DNA from 2 places in the Peribacillus sp. YIM B13481 genome. Region 1 is predicted to be linked to the other one. Evidence: riboswitches for the same ligand, from Rfam matches in the RefSeq annotation. Region 1 holds a riboswitch; the other holds the start of a gene.

Region 1 (11,202 bases):
TGACCGTCGTGCCTTCCACACCAGCGAAAGATTCCCTGATATGCAGTTCTTTCACCTTTTGATCGTTTGCACTTGCATCAATCGTGCTCATAGAACCAGTGACTAGCAGGACAAGAATGAAACATAACGTTTTAATTTTCATTACACACTCTCCTTTAAGGCATGGATTGATCGATCATATGAAATACAGGTCTTCATCATTTCCATAAAATAGGTTGATAGTTAAAGTATACATATTTCCGATTAGAAACAAAACCTTATTTGGGGATTCAGTAAATGTACAAAACTAGATCATATCAATCAAGGAGGATTGCAGCGGGTAGCTAATGAATATATATAGCAAACGATTCAATGGGAGGAGTCTATCATGAAGGTTAATCAAAGAAAAATAAATAATAATGAGAAAGAAGTTTCATACACACATATTGAAAATGGAAGTCGGGCCGTTTGTTTTATGTTTTCAGGTGCGGGTTACACGTATGAGAAGCCGTTATTTTATTATTCGACAATGCTCATGCTTCAAAAACAGTTTGATGTCGTGCATATTCATTACTCTTACGACCAGGATATATTCAAGCATCCTTTGGTGGATATCACAAAAGTGATCGTTAATGATATGAATCCCGTCCTTACGGAAATACTTCAAAATAATGAATATCAAGAAACTGTGTTTCTGGGCAAATCACTTGGCACCATTCCGATCATCAACGGAATTATGAAAAGTGAGCGGTTCATGAATTCCAAAATGATTTTGCTTACGCCGCTATTGAAGTTCGATTCTATTGTGGAAGGGCTATTGAGCAGCAATCATTCAGCACATATAGTAATAGGAGAAAAAGATCATCATTATATTCCAGGTAAAATTCAAATGATAGAAAATAAAACGAATATAAGCATGGATCAAGTCCCTAATGCTAATCATTCTTTGGAAATTGAACCTTTGCATGCTTCAAGGTCGATTACGATGCTGGAAGATGTAATGAAAAGAATGGAAGAGTTCTTAAAGATAGGATAGAACTAACGAACTTGAGCGGATAGCCAGTTATGTTGAATCTGAATGCATGGTTTTGATCATTCATTAAGCCTGCAATCAACTCACGGGTGCCCGGCCTTTAGGAGGGAGTGCTTTTTTTAAGAGTGAAGGGGGATAATGATAACTAATCATGGATTTATGAAAGGAGAAATCATGGAGGGAACCCATAGATTTAATTCAATTGATGAGTACATTATACAATTTCCCGAAGAAGTTCAGGAGATACTAAAAACGATAAGAACAGTCATAAAGAATGCAGCACCGGATGCAGAAGAAAAGATAAGCTATCAAATGCCTACTTTTGCTTTATACGGAAATCTGGTACATTTCGCTGCCTATAAGAAACATATAGGACTTTATCCAACTTCAAGCGCGATCTCTGCTTTTGAATATGCTTTATCTGATTATAAACGTTCAAAAGGGGCCGTTCAGTTTCCACTGAACAAGCCAATTCCTTATGAATTAATAACCGAAATCGTTACATTTAGAGTGGAAGAGAATAAAAAGAAGAAAGCGGAAGGGAAATTGAAAAAGAAAAAATAACAAAAACTATTATCTATGTAACATTTGATTGTGAGATTCAAAAAGATAGAGAAGGGTGGAAATAGTATGTTCAAAAAATTATTCGGTAAAAAAGAAAATGTGGAACATCTGCTTGCTCCTATAAATGGACAAGTTATAAATATTGAAAATGTTCCCGATCCAGTGTTTTCCGGGAAGTTAATGGGGGATGGAATAGCGATTCTTCCTGAGGAGGGGGTGGTTGTATCTCCTATTGATGCAGAAGTGATCCAGGTTTTTCCTACTAAACATGCTTTAGGCCTCCGCACAAAGCATGGCATAGAATTGTTAATTCATATAGGTTTAGATACAGTTAACCTTAAAGGTGAGGGATTTGAAGTCCATGTCGCAGAAGGGAAAAGTGTAAAAGCAGGAGACAGGCTTGTTACATTTGATATCGAATTTCTAAAATCCAAAGTTCCCAGCATCATAACTCCGATTATTATCATGAATGGCGAGCTAGTTGAAAAACTGGAAAAAACAAATATCAGCCAAGCAAATAGTAACGAAACAACGATTATGAGTGTTCATTTGAAGTAAGGCCTAATGTAGAATCGGATTCTTTTGAGAATGATAAGGCATTAAACCCCGGTTCATTCATTGATTCTACAAGTTTAGCCGGCGGAGTCATTAGCCCCATGGGTGTTTACGGTCGGCGATGGTTCTTGAATTGTTTTTGTTATGCATACATCCATTCTTTTTTTGTTGCGGGCAGGATTATCGGAAAATGGAGCGAATAGTAGGTGAATGAACATAAAATAAATCAAGTGAGGGTGAATTTGATGGGAGTTCAAGCAGAGAAGATCTTTGTAAACTTGCCTGTTAAAGATTTGGATGCCTCAATAGAATTTTTCACAAAGGTGGGCTTTAAGTTTAACGAGCAAATGACCAATGAAAATGCAACATGCATGGTTATCAGTGAGTCTATATATGTCATGTTATTGGTTGAAGATTACTTTAAAACGTTTACCAAGAAGGAAATCCCGAATCCAGCAGCAAGTACGGAAGCCATCGTGGCCCTATCGGTTAAAAGTAAGGAAGATGTGGATGAGGTCGTGAATCGGGCACTTGATGCTGGCGGAAGGCCTTTTAATGAAGCCATCGATCATGGTTTCATGTACGGTTGGAGTTTTCTGGATATCGATGGGCATTCTTGGGAAGTTTTTTACATGGACGAAAGCGGATTTAATCAAAATTAAATCAAACGCAAGGCACACTCCTCACTTAAGGGCTGTGTCTTTTTTTGAAGTCAACATGATTGCCTGCTAGAAGTAGGAACCCGTTAGTTGGAGTGTATAACATCATATTTAACAAGTAAGACAAAGCAGGGGAAGGTGAGAAGAACTGAAGTTCCCAACAAAATTCGGCACTGATATGAAGGATGAAGAATATGAAAACCCTTCCCACATAAAATGTGGGAAGGGATTTCTAGTTTATGGACACAGAACTTTGCACTATTATTCTATCGGTTTAATTCGAGAAGGATGACATAGAAAACTGCTAGAAATAAAAGGACCCTTCGCATCCAGCAGCATTCATCTTAAATGAAGTTTAATCATAACAATACAGGGCTAATATCTTTCCACTCATAAACCAATAGATTTAATTCAGCACCAGTCATTTTGATTTTTTCGGTTTTAAGCAATTCAGCACCAAAAGCCTCATAGAAAAATCGAGAGTTATTATCTTCAAGCACCTCAACAAAAATTGTATGGAAGCCCAGTTTTTTAAATATAAAAAATAATTCTTTGATGAGTTTCTTTCCAATCCCCATTCTTTGAAAATCTTCGAGGATATATATCGCAGTTAGATCACCCGAATCTTCAACTTTATTCGTTTCCCTTTTTCCTCCGCTTATAAATCCGACTATTTCTCCCTCGTTATTTTCTGCTACATAAACATGGTTTCTATCTTTAGATATATTCTCTATCCATACGTCTTTCCTTTTCCCATAAGACAGTTTATCTAAAAAATCACTTGGCATTATATTTTTATATGTGGTACGCCAGCAATCGACATGGACTATTGCTATACCCTCAGCATCAGCAACGTTTGCCTTTCTTATTAACAAATTGATTTCCCCCTTTACAGGTTAAATGAGAAACGCGGTTCAAATAGGTAAATTCAAATTTTTCACCATTGACGCACTGAATTCAGGAGTATGTTCCATATAAAAAGGATAACTATCACGAAGTATAAATAGTTTCTTAGAGTCATCTAAAAAAGTGTGATCCATTTGTTTTGTCAGTTCATCAATAAACCTTTTATCGGGTGTACCGAACGTCACCGCCATTTTTGGCGGTAAGGCCTTCATGGCAATAGGGATCCAAGGCCTTTGTTTTGAAACCACTATTGCATGTGCTGTTCCGCTAATTACGAAATTAAATATATCTTGATCTTGTTCCGTTTTCATACCAAGGTTACTTTTCAGCCAATCGCGTAAGCTTGGTACCGAATCCACAGGGAAGCCAATCTCTCTTAAATAAAGTGTTCTTAACATTCCGGATGCCTTCAGTTCATCTTCATTTACATAATCATGGGCAATGATTTCGAGAAGGTGGCCATCCCCATCACGAAAATATAGATTTTTTCTTCCGTTCGTTTCGTCGATATACTGACCATGTTCTTGTCTTAGGACCAATAATCCGGATTGTTGGATAAATGATGCCGCTTCATCAAATTGAGAATATGGGACTTGAAATGCAAAGTGTGCTGGAGAAATGGGCTCAAACGCTTCTTTAAAACTCAACGTAGTAAAGGGCGTCAGCTGAAACTGAATGAACTCTTTAGATTCTGATAGAATGGGGAGCTGCAGGCGGTTAGCGTAGCATTGCTTTACACCTTCAATAGATACTGTCAGTAATTCTAAATCTGCGAAATGAGTAATCAAAATTTTCACCCCTTATCTTCTAGTTTGCTATACCTCCTATTTTTTACTAATATTATCCATTTTGCAACTAACCTGCCCGAGTCCAAGAAATCAACAGGGCCTTCTTTTTATGAACATGGAATAATTGTTAATGATTACTATTATATGATACTATTGACCTAGTTTGTTTCGTGGGGGAAGGTGTAGGATGAAGCGGATTTTCCGTAATAAAATATTTTATTTACTAATCTTCTTGGTTACCTTGGGGATTGTGTTTATTTTTAATAATGACAATGAACCGACTGAGGAATTAACTGAAGATGAATTTTTCACAACTTTAGAGGATGGCAAAGTAACATATTTGGAGTTGGAGCCCCAAAAAAGAGTTTTTGAAATAAGCGGGCGGCTGAAAGGTTAGGAAAAGGATCAATATTTTATCGCCACTATCCCAAATAGTGAAATTTCGATGAATAGAATGAATGACGCTGCAGAAGAACATGATATAGAAAAAATTGTGGTCATGCCACAAGACACAGAGACAAGCGCATGGGTCAATTTTTTTTCAACGTCCATTCCGATCATGATCATTTTCACCCTATTTTTCGTTATTTTACTATTGGTCAAAAGAATGAACCATTCTAAATGATGAAAAAACTTGCTTTTCCAATTGGATGGTTTGTGTGTTGTTTGAAATGAAAGGGAAATCATTAGAGGAAATTGAAGAATACTGGCGTGAGCATGATTTGGCAAAGGCTATTAAACCTGCTTAAGTTGGCCATTCGCAAGCGGTCATGCTGAGTGTTGACTTCTTCCATATAAAACCTTTAAATTGATATTGAAATTTGCTGAATAATTTGATAGAATAAAATCAATCAAAAGACTATGTGCAACTGGCGAAACACGGATAACCGTGAGGGAACACATAGTGTCGTAGCCGTTCGCCTGGGCAGAGGTAAGGGATTTTATCCCTTGCCTCTTTCTGTTTATTAACAGAGGATAGTGAAGTTTTAAAGAATGCAGATTTTCATGGGCAAAAAATATTGTCAATATTTCGAAATTTGAAAAAAAACTATCATAATCAAAAGGGGACAAACAAGATGAGCACAATTCTTTTAGAAAAAGTGAAAACGATCAAAACGTTAAATAATATTGCTGAAAGCGGGCTAAATGTATTCAATAAAGGCGATTTTACGGTCGACAATGACAGTGAAAACCCTGATGCGATCGTTGTTCGCAGCTTTAACATGCATACAATGGAATTCGGAGATCAATTAAAAGCAATCGCAAGGGCAGGGGCGGGAGTCAATAATATTCCGGTCGACAAATGTACCGAGCAAGGAATCGTTGTTTTTAATACACCTGGTGCTAACGCTAACGCTGTAAAAGAAATGGTACTGACATCATTAATGGCTTCATCTCGTAACCTTTTTGCCGGTGTGGCATGGACAAAGACATTAGAAGGCGAAGGAGAACAAATTCCGAAGCTTGTAGAAGCAGGAAAGAAACAATTCGTTGGAAAAGAAATCAAGGGAAAAACTCTGGGTGTAATCGGCTTAGGTGCGATCGGTGCGCTTGTGGCGAATGATGCCCTGGATTTAGACATGGATGTAATTGGATTTGACCCGTTCATCTCTGTCGATACAGCTTGGAATTTATCTCGCAATGTACAGCGCGCCATGACGATTGAAGAGTTGTTTGCAGAATCTGATTACATTACTGTACACGTTCCATTAACGGATGACACAAGAGGAATGTTTAACCAAGAAACATTTGGCATCATGAAACCAGGCGTTCATATTTTGAACTTCTCACGCGGTGAGCTAGTGAATGAAAATGATATGGAAGCTGCACTTGAAAGCGGGAAAGTTGGCAAGTTCATTACAGACTTCCCGAATGAAAACGTGCTGAAAATGAAAAATGTCGTTCCAATTCCGCATCTTGGTGCCTCTACGCAAGAATCAGAGGAAAACTGTGCCATCATGGCAGCACGTCAGGTGAAAGGATTTTTAGAGACAGGGAACATCAAGAACTCAGTGAATTTCCCAAATACTTCCCTTCCTTTTACAGGAAATCGTCGTGTGGCAACATTCCATGAAAACGTTCCGAACATGGTTGGGCAAATCACACTGGCTGTATCAGGCTTTAATTTGAACATCGCTGATATGGTTAACAGAAGCCGTGGGGGATATGCGTATACGATCATCGACATTGACGGTGAAGTAAACGGCGATATCATTCCTAGCTTGGAAGAAAAAATCAAGCAAATCGAAGGCATCGTTACAACCCGTATTATTTAATTGAATCAGGAAGAAAGCATGAAGGAACGCCCTGATGCTTTCTTGCCCAAATGATAAATAGCAGTGCAAGCCTCAATTCCTTTAAGGAGTTGAGGCTTTTTAATTTGCATGGGTTTAGCGTTATAAAGGAATTGTTGGTAAGTTCAGTGTCTTCAAGATGCAATTCCTCCAGTTAATTCTCCTTAAACTCCCTTAATAAAAAATTAAGAAAAACTATTCATAATAAGTTTCACCAATATGAATAGGGAGTTAGTTAAAAAAAATCAAGGACAAACTACTTAGGGAGGATAAGATATGAAAAAGCTGATGTTCGTGAAGCTTGGATTAGATATTTTAATGGCCGTTACGTTCGTATTATTTTTCAATAAACAAGTATTAGGAGGATTAACGTTTCATGAAATTGCCGGGTTAGTAATTGCCGTATTATTTTTCATCCATGTGTTGCTCAATTGGCGATGGGTAAAAAAAGTCACGGTTAAATTGTTTGACCGCAAGCTACCTCTTAAAACAAAATTTGGTTATTTTTTAAACGTAATGTTATTAATTACAATGACCTTTATTATGATCAGTGGCATTTTTATTTCAAGAGTTGTATTCCCAAATATCAACGTTGGTAATGAACAATGGTTTAAAATTTCTCATATATCCATTTCGTTTTTAGTGCTTATTTTAGTTGCAGCTCATATTGGATTACATTGGAAATGGGTAATAAATGTTTTTAAAAATATGATGAAGTTCAGAACCCCCAAACCATTCATAGGGATTTTAGCAAGAGCAGCAACAATTGCTTTATTAGTGTTTGGGGGCTATCAAATGTACTCAACAAATTTCATCATGCAGCTGCAAGGAGTTGCGAACGTGTTTAATCTTTCTTCTTCACAAATGCCAGAAGGCGGCTTCGAAAGGGGAGAAAAACCGAACTTTCAAGAAGGGGACTTCAAAAGGGGAGAAAGACCAAACCCTCCGGAAGGCGGCTTCGAAGCGGGAGAAGGCCAATTTGAAAAACCAATGTCAGAAGGTAGCCTAAAAGGGGAAAAAGGCCAATTCGAGAGTTCGAATGCTTTAGGTGTTATCATAACGTATTTTGGCATTATGTCTGTATTTATAATTATCATTTATTATATGGAAAAATTTATAATGAGAAATAAAAGTAAAAAGAAAAAAACTAACTCCAGTAATGGGGATTTAACGAGTGTATAAAAAGCAATTCATACATAAACCGGATACTGCTTTTGTTCGTTATTACCTTTCGTTTTGTTCTCATCCTGCCTGAGGGAAAAACAAAAAGGGGAAATTTTACTTCTTCCTAAGCCTAGCTGGATTATCAAGAAGTACATACACTTTTGAAAGCCTATTTAAAAAATCACTAAAATTGGTAGGGAATATACTGGCTCAACTAATGTCCCTAAAAATTGTGACGATTCCGTTGATGCAGTATATTCGATGTTAAAAAGACTCCAACAGGAGGAAATTGCTCGGTATTGCCTACATTCCAAAATCCATAAATCGGGATAGGTATACCATTCTCTCCAATCATAAAAAAATAATAGCTAAAATTCTTACCCATATCATTACCAACAAAACGGGGTAGTAATCCATAAAAAATCCGGTCTTCAATTGAAAAACGGATTTTTTAATGATGATGTTCATGACTTTCTTCTAGTTTTTGAATCCCTTTTTGCAAGAATTTCAATTCACTTTGAGAAAGTTTTCCTACGATAAACTGTTTTTGAGGCATAATGATTGAACCATCGTTACTAGCATGTACTTTTATATAGTATAGACCATCACTATCAAAGTTTTTACTTAAACTATAAATACCGTTCCCCTCTGCCTCAGCTTGTTCCATACTATATTTGATGGAGCCATCTTGTTTCCATATCTCAAAATGAACAAAATCCGCGTTTTCAACCATTTTACCACCTTGAGTAAGCACAGCCTTTATCGTCTCCTGTGTATTAGCCGAAAAGGATGCTGGTATAATTATCTCAGCTTCAAGTGGTGTTTCTTCTTTGTATAGATTAGTGACATCCTTTTCAAGTGAACAAGCACTTAGCAATAGGCTGAAAATAAAGATTAAAGAAATACATATATTATTTTTCACGGCAAAAGCCACCCTTTACATATCGATTCATGCATTCAAAAACTTCTTAACTGCAGGTATTCTTTTAATAATTAACCAGTCAATTAGCCAAACGACAATAAGAGACAAACCAACCAAAGGAAACAAAATTCCTAGACCTATTAATAGAATTAGAAAGAATTTCATGTTGTTTATAGGAGGAGCTTTTGGTGCACCCAATCCTTTTTTCGGCTTTCGCTTCCACCATAAATAAAAACCACTAAATGCAACAAGCATAATTCCTAAACAAATAAGAAGGCTGATTATTTGGTTAATCAAACCAAATTGGGTCCCTTTATGCAAGGTAATTCCCCAAGCAACTATTTTTCCTATTAAACCGTAATGATCATAACGATAATCAGCTAGAACTGCACCGGAATATTGGTCAATATGTATAGTCGCTTCATCCTGTGCTTTCGGTGGAAAAGCTGACAATGTATAAACGCCATCCGTTTCTGTTGGAATATTAATGCTATAACTTGGATGCATACCCTCTCGATTCGCTATCGTAACTACATCATCAATGGACAGTGGGATAAAACCTTGAATATCTGAGATAGGTACATCTAAATTTTCTGCTGCCCAAGGTACATCTGCAATATCTTTTGTTTTAATTAAGGATGTTGGAGCACTTCCTGTCCATATGGAAGGAGGATACCCAGATCCGGAATTGGTAGTTAACGTTTGAAAGTTACTTCCCCAAAAACCTGACCAAGGCAAACCTGTCATAATTAAAAATAACATTCCTGCTGATATCCAAAATGCAGGTACTGCATGTAAATCTCTTCTGAAAGTATTTTTACCTTTATTTATTCTTGGAAAAAGAACACCAGAAAGACTTAACTTATTTTTGGGAGACCATAAATAAAGACCAGAGACAATTAACACAACTGCCCAACACGCAGCTAACTCTACAACTCTGTCTCCCAAGGTGCCAGCCATCAGTTCACCATGAAATTCTTCAATCTTATCCATAAGTCTGTCTTCATCTTTTAACTCTCCAATAGATTTACCTGTATACGGGTCTATAAAAATGGTAAGGGACTCATTATTAGCAGTAATGCTTACTTCGCTTGAACGGGAGGCAGTATCTCCGGGATGATATTTTGTCACCACTGCATCAGGGTATAGCTTCTTCACATTCTCAATCTGCTGAGATGCTGGTATCTTATCTCCTTGCTGAATAACCTCTTGATAGTCTTGGTAAAGCAAGTTTTCAATCTGTGGCTTAAATAAATAGATGGAGCCAGTAACTGCCAGAATAATAAGTAAGGGTGCAAAAATAATTCCAGCATAAAAATGCCATCTCCATACTGTTCTATACAGAGAAGTGTTTGGTTGTTTTGTTTCCATTTATTCAGGACCTCCGAGTCGTACTATTAATTTCACTATATAGATGATAAAAGAAAAATGTGAGAAAAATATGAAATTTATTAAAAAATTGGAAGTTTGTATTTGTTAAAGATGAATGAGCATATCGACTAAGAAGAATAACTGTAACTAAGGAGTGAATCTGCCGAGAAAGAGTTTGCAAGCAGTACAATAGGAAGGAATGAAGGGAAATGAGGTAAGTATGGCGAAAGTAATCTATAGAAATGTGTTGAATATAGGAAAAGCATCAAACACTCACTTGTTGAACGGATAAGTACCATGAAGGATGTTGAAGACAGACGCGTTGGCATTATTGTATAACGAAAATGTAAATGATCGAAAAAAAACATGAAGGAGTGTTGAATATGCACAAAAGAGATTGTTCCAAAAAGTGTCAGTGTTTCATCGTACCTAACTATATTCTTGAGAATTTGGCACAAAATGATGTGGAAGAAGCACGGGTCAGTTTAGCGAAAAGCCGTCATATGCGCAGGCGCAGAATCTTGAAAGAATATGATATTGATGGTGTTGTCGCTTTAACTGATGCAGGATCTGGTCCTCGTGGAGAATCTGCCCGCCATGTTTATGATTGCAGGGGAGGAACGAAACTCCGGGAGAATGAGGCCAGGAAAGAAGGGGATCGATCAAGTGCAGACCCAGTAGTTAACGCTGCATATGATTATAGCGGAGTTGTGCGTGACTACTTCAAGGATGTCTTGCATCGTAATTCAATTGATAACAAAGGCCTTGATCTCATTCTGAACGTTCATTATGGGAATAAATTCACGAATGCCTATTGGGACGGGGATGAAATGGTTTTTGGTGACGGCGATGGGGTCATCTTTAGCAATTTTGCCAATTCACTCGATGTTATTGGACACGAACTTACACATGGGGTTACGCAGTTCACAAGTGGATTGGAGTATGATGGTCAGTCTGGGGCCTTGAA
Region 2 (11,202 bases), on a different contig from region 1:
TTGAAAGAAGTTTGGGTATTGCGGTAAGTAGCCTATTTCCTTTTTCATTTTTGAAATTTTCTTACCATCAAGCAATACCTCTCCCATACTTGGATCTATAATATCTGCAATCACTTTTATTAGTGTCGATTTACCAGCCCCATTTGGCCCGATCAATCCAACACATTCCCCTGATTGCAGTTCCATTGAAAAATTATTGACCGCTGTTTTTTCTTTGAATTTTTTTGTAACATTTCTAATTTCTAATTTCATATTCTGTCACTGTCCTTTCTACCAATAACGAAGTACAGAATTGGACCAATAGTATTTGCAAAAATAATGATGAGTGTCCACAATAAAACATTTTTTCTCGTCTTTCGATGTCTGTATAAATCAATCAATGCTATAAGGACTAAAATCAATCCAATAACAATTACCGGTAAAATAATCGGCAGAATAGACATGAAATCAATATCTTTCAATTCGTTCCATCCATAATGCAATTCCATATATAATCACTCCTTTAATAACGAAATAATGTTATCATTATCAATAATGATAACATGTAAACTGGAATATTGCACCTATTTTTTTCTTTATAAAATATTGTTTTAGTTTTTATTGTTATTTATAATGATAATATTATCATTATAAATAACAATAAAAATATAATGATATTTTTAACGCTTATTCGTGTAAATCCTCTATGCTTTATTGCATGGAGAGATTAGCTTTTAACAATTGAAAATATTTAAAAATGGCTTTTTATTTACTTCGAAAAAATATTTCGGTAATATTATTTTTCCAAATGTGTCATTTTCGTAAATGAAAATGATTCCAACATTACAATATATGATTAAATAAACTTATTATTCATGACCTATAAGGAAAGAGAACTGCTGAAACATCAAAATTGATTAACATTATCCAGTTATTAATTTCTAATGTAAGGAGAATACGATGATTAATAAAGCTGAAATTTTAATGCACCCTGTAAGAATAAAGATTTCTCAAGCTTTAATGAGAAACAGGGAAAATGGTTTAACACCATTAGAAATGTTAAAAATCATTAAAGATGTACCACAAGCAACATTATATAGACATATACAGGTTTTGTTGGATTCAGGGGTCATTCGCATTGTAAAAGAGAAAAAAGTGAGATCCGTTTCCGAAAAATACTATGTTTTAAATGAAGAAGAAGCGCGACTTAGCGGGGAAGAATGGAAAAAATCTTCAAATGAGAAAAAACTGAACTTTTTTTCTTATTATCAATTATCCCTTATGACTCAATATCAGAACTATCTTACTAAATTAGAAGAAAGAGACTGCTCAGAAGATGGGTCAACCTTTTCACTTTTAGAACTAAAGCTTGATGATGAAAGTTTTATTAACTTCCAAAATGAATTGAACGATTTAATGTTGAAATACTACAAAGCTACGGATCAAAGTGCTAAACAGGACTCTCCAATACGAACCATCGGCGTTACAATTATTCCAGAATCATAAACAAATGAAAAAGGCTGTTCCAAAACCATGGTACCATAAACCATAAAAAATATAGAAAAAAACGTTAAAAACATATCTATATATTCACAAGCAATAGGTTCCAATCTCTTTTGGAACAGCCCCTTCATAATGGAAGAAACTCCAATAAAAAAAGTTTACCACCAAGTTTTTATTATTTGCTTTGAGGACATCAAAATGAATATACCCGATGTCAGCTGCAAGAGGGTCACCCATCAACTATCAAATTTTCCCCAAAGCTTCCTTGATACTGCCGTATACTTCGTCCCAAAGGTGTTTATCTTCAGAAAAAGCCACTGTTATCTTTTTAAAAACTTCTTTTTGCTCTGCCTCAAAACTTTCATCATCCTTAGCAGGCAGGTCAGATCTCAACTCCATTACGTACTCTTGCACTTTTGGTGCGCGAGGTCCCCAAACCGCTTTTTCTTCACCATTCCTATCAATGAATATAAAGATTGGAATAGAACGCGCTGTTCCATTCGTTAAGTATTGATCGATCAGCTCAAGATTTTGATCTCGTAAAACCATGCGAGTATCAATATTTGCCGCTTCAGATATATTCAGCAGAATAGGTATATTCATCATTGCATCTCCGCACCAGTCTTCAGTAATGACAATTGCTCGAAGTTCCTTCGATTTTAATTCATTAAAAAAAACTTGATCCGCTTCAGTAATGGAAAAACGCTCCTGAATCGATTGTAAGTTTTCTTTATGGACTTTCATCGAAGATATAAATTCTTTAGCCGGAATCCCCTTTTCAAACCATTCATTCAGTGTCGTCATACTATTTCTCCTATCTATTTTTAAGTTAAAAGTAGCATAAACCACTTATTATTTCATTGTTTCAGCCCTAAAATTACAAATGGTAAATTAAATCCATGTTTTCATTCCCGTGTAAAGGGAAAACTCTAAATACATTCAATAGCTTACTAACTAACTATTTTATATTCATTAGAACATTGTTTTCTAGTTTAGGAGATGAAATTTGTGGAAGGTTTTCTCTTTGCGCTACTCCCTGCATTGACATGGGGCAGCTTAGTGCTTGTTTCCGAAAAACTTGGAGGCAACTCTTATAATCAAACACTTGGCATTACAATCGGTTCATTACTGTTCGCCATCTTGATGTCTATCATCAATCCACCGGAATGGAGCAGTCTAGTCTGGATTGTCGGCATCATATCCGGAATAGGGTGGGCATTCGGGCAATTATTTCAATTTAATAGCGTCAAGGAAATCGGAGTATCTAAAACCGTTCCAATCTCAACCGGACTGCAAATCCTGGGAAATACATTTTTTGCCGTTATCATTTTCAGGGAATGGAATGACAAAATTACAATCATCATCGGCATAGCTGCAATCATCTGCTTGATTACGGGTGTCTTGCTGACAAGCTATGGCGACGGTGTAAACAAAAAAGAAGGAAGCATGAAAAAAGGGATTTTTTATCTTTCCATTTCAACGTTGGGTTATGTTACATATGTCATTGTTGTCAGATGGAATGAAGTTGACGGATGGTCGGCCATCCTGCCACAAGCAATTGGCATGTTCCTAGCTGCCCTGCTCCTTTCCATCAAACATAAACCGTTTAATAAGTATGCCGGAAGAAATATTCTAACCGGAATGATGTGGGCAGTGGGTAATATCGGTCTCCTGCTCGCTAATCCAAAGGTTGGCGTTGCCATTGCATTCTCATTTTCCCAAATGGGAATCGTCATTTCCACTTTAGGAGGCATCTTTCTTTTAGGAGAGAGAAAATCCAAAAAGCAGATGGCCTTCGTCATCATCGGATGTGTACTCGTAATTGCTGGTGGAATCATGATTGGCTTTACAAAAGAATAGTAAAAGGAGCGATAAATGATGTATGAAGATTTAGAGAAAAAAGTAGTCGTGATCACTGGGGCGGCAAAAGGGTTAGGTAAAGCCATGGCCGAAAGGTTCGGTAAAGAAAAAGCACATGTCGTATTAAATTATCACACTGAAAATGGGGACCATAAGGAAATCATTAAAACGATTGAAGCAGCAGGCGGGAAAGCCGCAGCCATTCAAGGCGACGTTTCAAAGGAAGCAGATGTAAAGAAATTACTTTCATTTGCTATCGACACTTTCGGTACCATCGACATCATGATCAACAATGCAGGCATTGAAAATGAAGTCCCGAGCGAAAAGCTGACGCTTGAGGATTGGCAGAAAGTCATCGATGTAAATCTTACGGGTATGTTCCTCGCAAGCAGGGAAGCTATCAGTTATATGCTCGATCATGGTATCAAGGGCAATATCATTAATATGTCTTCCGTTCATGACCGGATTCCATGGCCTCATTTTGTCCATTATGCAGCAAGTAAGGGCGGAGTGAAGATGATGACAGAAACCCTTGCACTTGAATATGCTCCTAAAGGGATACGGATAAATAACATTTCCCCCGGCGCAATCGACACACCCATCAATGCAGAGAAGTTCAATGACCCAAAATCTAAACAAGAAGTCATCGACCTGATACCGATGGGATATATCGGTAAACCGGAACAGATTGCCGCTTGTGCTGCCTGGCTAGCCTCAGCTGAATCAAGCTACGTAACGGGCAGGACCTTATATGCTGATGGCGGAATGACCAAATATCCAGGATTCCAAGCAGGAAAAGGCTAAAGTTTTTCTGTTTTAGGTAGCTGTTGAAATTTCCCTTTTATAACAAGAAAATGTATATGGATAGTAGAAAAGAATTTATTTTTCCATTAATACATCATTTGTTGCTGAAATAAATTTAAAGCGTAAATTGGGGTTTTCCATTTTCCATAGAGGAAGAGCAAATGGAATAAAGTATTGCGATGTAATGATATTAGCCCCTATCTTTATTTCCTCCAGTTCGCTTCCTGTTTTCAACTGTTTTTTCCCCTGTTGAAAGGTGCGAATAATTTGATCCGCAAATGGAATGAAGGCTTTCCCTTTTTCGGTTAAAATAATCCCTCTCCCTTGCCTCTCAAATAGTACTGAATCGAGTTCACTCTCAAGTGTCTTAATTCTTGCCGAAACCGTTGGCTGTGATAAAAACATTGCCTCTGCGGCTTTATGAAAACTATTAAGGTGAACAACATACATAAAAGCTTCAATATGGTCAATATTCATCTTCCCAACTCCTTTTTCCAAAATGAACGCAAAAAGCTCCTGTTCGCTTATCGCGTTCAGGAGCTTTTGGTTGTCCAATCAGCTCATCCTATTATAATAATTCTTTCACCGATTTTAATCCTATAAAACCAATAAGTAAAGGTGTAATTTAATTAACTGAACAATCAACAAGTCACGATATATTTATTGCGATTCATACAACATGGTATTCAAGGAACCTAATACTATTTATGCAGGTAGAGGATTCTAAGTAAATAAAACTAATAGTTCCATTCTCTTTTTCCCGATTTTAAAAACTAAAGCTTCATGGATTTGGATGGTCACTTGATCATTTATTGTCCACAAGTTATGCACAGAATCCTTATCTATTCTTTGTTCGTCAATCTTTTTTGGACGTTTCGGGACTTTTCCAAGCGGTCCACTTTTTAGGAAATTGATGGACCATCATGTATATGTTATATTTTTTCTCCTTATAAAAGAAAAGAAGGGTCAACCTAATGTAGGGAATTCCAATAATGACATAAGGAAAGAAACTACATGCCTCAACAATAAATTGATAACAATCAATTAAATCAGGGAAAAGCAAACGTTACCTTACGCAAACCTTACTTTCATAAACATGATTTTGGGGATTACCTCAATTAATATACACAAACCTAAATAATAGAGTACCCATATTGAGGAATAAGCCTTTTAATAACAAATGATTTTGATGCTTCCATTCAACCCCACCTTTTTAATGGCGGTATGCTTTGAGGGAATCTAAACGTATTGTATGGATCATAGGTCGTTTTCACTTCTCGAAGCCGTTTGAAATTTTCTCCATAGTACGCAGTTGGCCAATCTTTGATGAGGGTATCCGGCCAATTCACATAGTCACCGGTCGTATACGGAGACAAGGCGTACTTAAGTTCCTTGATCCAATGAATGTTATGCCGCTCTTCTTCTGGATTAGTCCATGTAGCCAAATACTCCTGGGCGATTAAAGCATCCCGATAATAAAATGCCGTTTCCGTTGGTTCCGCACGGCCAGCCGCTCCTCCAAGGGATTGATGCCAAATGGCTGCATTTTCATTTGGAGCGTTTTCCAGAAAATGCTTCATCGTCAAGATTGCTCGCTGAGGAAAAGTTTTTTCAATGAAAGAACCTGACCTCTTACGATGGGCCGGTCGATTTCCACTCGGATCATTAAAGAATCTTACGGCTTCAATGTACGGGACTTCCTTTATCATGACATTTGTTGGTGAACCAGTTTTCGTCAAAGGTTTTAGAAGCTGCTTTAACCTATGTGACGTTCCAACAAATTCACCTTGAGCGATAATTTGGTTTACTTCCTTTGCCTTGAATTCAATTTCAGAAGTTAGACATTCATCAGCTTGAGGGGCCCAATCCTGCCAGGCATTAAACACCGCTTCGAAATCTTTCCACCCCCATGTGACGGAGAAAACCGATACCCTTGATACAGGGTGTACCCTGAAAGTAAGAGAAGTGACTATGCCAAAGTTTCCCCCTCCACCCCCGCAGCATGCCCAAAATAAATCACTATTAATTTTCCTATTTGCTTTAATGAGTTTGGCGCCCATCTTTCCACACGCCCTTACCATTTCTATTTCAACCAGATTGTCACAAGTAAGTCCAAAGCGCCTCGTTAACATCCCTATACCACCGCCAAGCGTAAGACCTACAAGACCTACACCGCTTTCGGTCCCAGCCGGAATCGTCGTTCCATACTTCCATAGCTTATTATATACTTGCCCTAAATCAGCTCCGGCTTCAATTTTTGCGATCATTTTTTCACGATTGACCTTGATCTTATACATTTCACTAATATCAATGATTAGACCGCCGTTCACTAATGAAAAGTTTTCATAACTATGCCTGCCGCTCCTAACCCGGAAAGGTGTATGATTTTCCCGGGCCCACTTCAGTGAATTCAACACATCATTGGTATTTTGACAAAACACAATGACCTTTGGGAATTTAGGAAAACTTAAGTTATTATTTATCCTGGCATGCTCATACTCGGCATCATTAGGTGTAACGATACGCCCGGTAAGCTTTGTTCTTTCCAAAATATAAACCCCTTTCTCAGATGATGTAGAGAATTATATATACTATGAAATTCTTTAGGAAAAGACACATTCTATAGGTGGAAGTGATTTAAAAACAATCCAATTCATACTTTTACCTCAACCTCCGCACTAAAAAGTAGGATATTTAGTTTTTCTATATGATAGAGCATACTTATCTCGCAAGATTTCATTATTTACTTGTGAATTCCACCAATTTACTCGCAAAGACTAAAAAACCCTTAAAACAAAATAACGTTACAATCGCCAGCACTTATTTTAAAATAAATAAAAAAACATGGTCATAAAATAACCATGTTTTCTTTATACTCATATAACTGTGTCTGCACAAAAAGTTATTTATTGATAAATTCTTTGTTGATTTTTTCAGCTTCATCCATGTATTCCGTTTTAATGCCGCTCTTAACTCCCCACCAAAAGAAGCCAAGTGCCAGACATGTAATGACCACCATATCCCAGCCAAATGTAAGAATATTTTTTCCGCCGAACTTCTCACTTCCAATATAAGAAATCAAAATCATACAACCTAAGTAAAGAAGCATCCAAACACCTGATAAAAATTGTTTTTTGAATCCATTCCATTTATTTTTAGCTTGATAATAAAAGTAAATAGGCAGTCCAATGGCAATGATGAAAGCGACTTCTCCTGTTAATGGCCAACGCGCCCAGTATAAAGTAAGCGATGCAAAAACAAATCCGCAAGGTGCAATAATAGAGGCACCTTTTAAGTGAAATGGACGGTTAAAATGTGAAGCGGTACGTCTTAATGTTGCCAATGCAACTGGCCCCATGATATACGAAATAAGTGTGGCAACTGAAATCACTTCTGCAAGTACGCCCCATCCGCGGAATAAAAATAAAAAGATAAAACATACACCTAAGTTTAATAACATCGCTGGACGCGGAACACCATAAAGTGGATGTAATGTACCAAAGATCCTCGGTAAGTACCCATTTTTCTGCATTCCATAAAGCATTCGCGAAGTTGTAGCTGTATAAGTGGCACCTGAACCAGACGGTGAAACAAACGCATCTACAAACAATACAATCGCTAACCAGTTAAGGCTTAGAGCAATTGCCAAATCTGCAAAAGGTGAATTAAAATTCAGATGACTCCATCCGTTCACGATCATTGACGGATCGACTACACCGATAAACACAACTTGTAACATAACGTATATAAAACCTGCAATTAGAATAGAGCCAATAACAGCAATAGGTATAGACTTATTCGGTGACTTCGCTTCACCTGCCATATTAACGGGACTTTGAAATCCGTTAAACGCAAACACTATACCAGAAGTAGCTACTGCTGTTAAAACGCTTGCCCAGCCATATGGTGCGATACCCTGAGAACTTGTAAAGTTTTCACCATGAAATCCAGCAAAAAATAACGATCCTGCCATTACACCTGGAACAATTAATTTAAAAATGGTAATAAATGAATTTGCCTTAGCAAAAAGGTTGACTGTCCAATAGTTGACGAAGAAATAGAACAATAGTAGTAAAGAAGCTATGAATAATCCTTTGGTCGTTAAGATATTGTTATCAACTAAAGAATGAGACCATCTGGCCCATTCCCAAGGCCACGTACTCATATATTGTACCGAAGCAATGGCCTCAACGGTAATAGTCGAAGCGATTGATATCCAGTTCGCCCACGCAGCTAAAAATCCAATAAAAGAGCCATGCGAATATTGAGGATACTTAACCATGCCTCCAGCTTCAGGAAACATTGCCCCAAGCTCTGCGTAAGATAATGCAATAAATAAAATTACCACCATACCGATAATCCAAGAAAAAATAGCTGCTGGTCCAGCAATCTGGGCAGCTTTCCACGCTCCGAACAACCAACCTGAGCCGATAATAGAACCAATACCTGTCATAGTTAAAGCAAAGGTCCCCATCTTTCTATGCATATTACTCATCTCTACCTACACCTCTTCCTAGGAAAATAAAAAACACTTGATCTATAAATCAAGTGTTTGCCCAGGCGCGCGGCTTATACTCTATATGCTCCCCCATGGTACTCCATGTTGCGCCAGTTACATATAGGAAAATAGTTTTTTTAAGTATATAAGATTATTTTAAATTCCACAACACTTAAAAAATATTTATATTTTTAAAATATTACCATTGATTTTTCGGAATTACCTATCAATATCCTTTTAAATTTGAAAAAATTAGGTGAATAAAGGTACAAAAAACAAACATTCGATTTTCAGAACATATGCTAAAACCTATAATCATTCCCCTTAAACATTATACTTAAAAATCTTAAATAGCCTATATGTGCAAAATGAACCGTTTATTTTTTACAAATTATATCCCAAAAACATTTACATAAAATTCATGCACCAGTTAGGAAAACCTTATTTTCTACCAAGGAAATACTTGAAATACTCCATACCTTTATTGAGAATTTTTTTCTACAATAACCAAAAAAAGTCATGCACAAGTTGGGAAAAAGCCTGAGGGATGAAGATTTCTCTTTATCTCTCTTTGTTTTATCCACAATTTATGCACAACTTTAATTAGTGTCTATTATATTTATACTAAGGGGAAACACACTCGGCAAAGCTCGAGTCATGAACGTAGATTAAACAAGATGATCTCCAAAAATCCTTATTATAGAAAAACTCGTATCACTCATCTTTTTATCAAAATGGCACGAGACTTCTTAACTGGAAATCTCATCATCGGATTTAGCATCCAATGGTATTCGTTTATCCATTTTCAGCATGTAATAACTTACTACGACCAATGCTAGGAAAACAATCCCGACAACCAAGGAAATCCTGGTACTTGGATTGATCCACATACCCACCAGCACCATCAGTAAAAAGGCAATTGTCGCATAATTACTGTAAGGGGCAAACGGCATTTTGAACGGATGTTTCTCCATTTCAGCAGCATTTACCTTTCTGAATTTAAGCTCACTGATAAGTATGACAAACCATGGAATCATTCCGGGTAAAACACTCGCACTGTACACATAAAGGAATAATTCCGGCGGTGCAAGGTAATTCAGGACAACCCCGATACCCAATCCTAATAGTACAGCGATCGTACAATATGCCGGCACTCCACTTTTAGATACTTTTGCAAAGATTTTAGGAGCTTGGCCATTCAATGCCAGTGTGTAAAGCATACGCCCTGCACTGAAGATCCCACTGTTGCATCCGGACATTGCCGCAGTGATTACGACAAAGTTAATGATGCCTGCAGCTGCTGTGATACCGATTTTAGCAAAGGTTGAAACGAATGGACTTCCGATGTCATCTAGTTTATCCCATGGATAAACCGTCACGATGACGAATATAGCGCCAATATAGAAAATTAAAATGCGCCATATGATTGATTGGATCGCTTTTGTTACGGTCTTCGTTGGATTCTTCGCTTCTCCGGCCGCGATGCCGATGAGCTCAACGCCTTGATAGGAAGCCACGACAAGGGAAAGCGCAAAGAAGAATCCTGTCCAGCCTCCAGTAAAGAAGCCGCCATTTGCCCAAAGATTCGATAATCCAATTGCGTCTCCGCCATTCCCTATTCCAAAGAAAATAAGGCCAAGGCCGGCAATGATCATCAATACAATCGTTATTATTTTTATAAGCGCAAACCAAAATTCAAATTCCCCGAAAGATTTTACGGAAATGAGGTTGGCTGCCCCCAAGATGATCATGGCGACCACACCTGGAATCCAAGCTGGTAACTCCGGGAACCAATACTGCATATACATTCCAACGGCGATGATTTCGGACATTCCTACGATTACCCATTGAAACCAATTGCTCCAAGCAGTCATATAACCTGCCAAAGGATGTATATAGCTGCTAGCAAAGGATGCAAAAGAACCCGTAGTCGGTTCTAAATATAGCATCTCCCCCATAGAACGCATGATGAAAAATATAAATATACCTGCGATGGCATATGCAAGCATTACAGAAGGCCCTGTCCATTTGATCGTGCTCGCCGATCCCATGAATAACCCGACCCCAATGGTTCCGCCCAAAGCTATCATTTGAATGTGACGTGCCTCCAGCCCTCTCTTTAATTCCTTGTTTGACATGATTAACTCCCCCAGATGCAATATTAGCAGCAATGCTCTTCCATCCTTACCGCCAATCGACTCTATTTATTATTGTGGTTAGAAATGCCTTATCGTAATCATATAAATAACACTTTAATTTTGTTTTCTTATCTTATAATAGTAAATACTCTGTAAAAACACAAATGTATTTTTCAAAAAAACAGTTGTCAAATATATCTTGACGATTTTTCCTATCTTAAAATACCTTTTCAAAAAAAGTGAATCAGTATTTTATAATAGTGATTACATAAAAAAAAGAGTAGAAAACAATCACTTCTGCTTTGAACCATTCAAAGTCTTTTCAAGTGAACGTTCAAAAAAATTAAAACCATTTCAATGTGTTATAAACCTCATATAAGACTGGCTAACTCCCAAAAAAAATTGTTGACCTTCAGAAAA

What was found. A riboswitch is a leader RNA that binds a small molecule or an ion and turns the genes downstream of it on or off. The one in region 1 is predicted to bind ZMP and ZTP.
Region 2: it holds a riboswitch for ZMP and ZTP, as region 1 does, so the genes downstream of both, ACFX4X_RS11795 (glutamate/serine transporter AimA) here and ACFX4X_RS19415 (phosphoglycerate dehydrogenase) in region 1, are expected to answer to the same signal.

What each region holds. Positions count from the first base shown of each region.
Region 1 is NZ_JBHZPE010000041.1:18,919-30,120, reverse strand. Features, by position in the region: gene blaOXA (class D beta-lactamase) at 1-142, opposite strand, end outside; gene ACFX4X_RS19455 (alpha/beta hydrolase) at 368-1,015, shown strand; gene ACFX4X_RS19450 (iron chaperone) at 1,151-1,576, shown strand; gene ACFX4X_RS19445 (PTS sugar transporter subunit IIA) at 1,643-2,134, shown strand; gene ACFX4X_RS19440 (VOC family protein) at 2,377-2,793, shown strand; gene ACFX4X_RS19435 (GNAT family N-acetyltransferase) at 3,150-3,665, opposite strand; gene ACFX4X_RS19430 (VOC family protein) at 3,705-4,484, opposite strand; gene ACFX4X_RS19425 (ATP-dependent metallopeptidase FtsH/Yme1/Tma family protein) at 4,672-4,881, shown strand; gene ACFX4X_RS19420 (hypothetical protein) at 4,930-5,109, shown strand; ZMP/ZTP riboswitch at 5,340-5,418, shown strand; gene ACFX4X_RS19415 (phosphoglycerate dehydrogenase) at 5,561-6,760, shown strand; gene ACFX4X_RS19410 (DUF4405 domain-containing protein) at 7,055-7,960, shown strand; gene ACFX4X_RS19405 (FixH family protein) at 8,394-8,864, opposite strand; gene ACFX4X_RS19400 (PepSY-associated TM helix domain-containing protein) at 8,892-10,235, opposite strand; gene ACFX4X_RS19395 (M4 family metallopeptidase) at 10,619-11,202, shown strand, end outside.
Region 2 is NZ_JBHZPE010000016.1:52,557-63,758, forward strand. Features, by position in the region: gene ACFX4X_RS11755 (ABC transporter ATP-binding protein) at 1-252, opposite strand, end outside; gene ACFX4X_RS11760 (PLD nuclease N-terminal domain-containing protein) at 249-488, opposite strand; gene ACFX4X_RS11765 (helix-turn-helix domain-containing protein) at 940-1,485, shown strand; gene ACFX4X_RS11770 (thioredoxin family protein) at 1,726-2,286, opposite strand; gene ACFX4X_RS11775 (GRP family sugar transporter) at 2,482-3,342, shown strand; gene ACFX4X_RS11780 (glucose-1-dehydrogenase) at 3,361-4,146, shown strand; partial or broken gene ACFX4X_RS11785 (LysR family transcriptional regulator) at 4,225-4,623, opposite strand; gene ACFX4X_RS11790 (FAD-binding oxidoreductase) at 5,346-6,695, opposite strand; gene ACFX4X_RS11795 (glutamate/serine transporter AimA) at 7,049-8,641, opposite strand; ZMP/ZTP riboswitch at 8,694-8,772, opposite strand; gene ACFX4X_RS11800 (amino acid permease) at 9,394-10,782, opposite strand.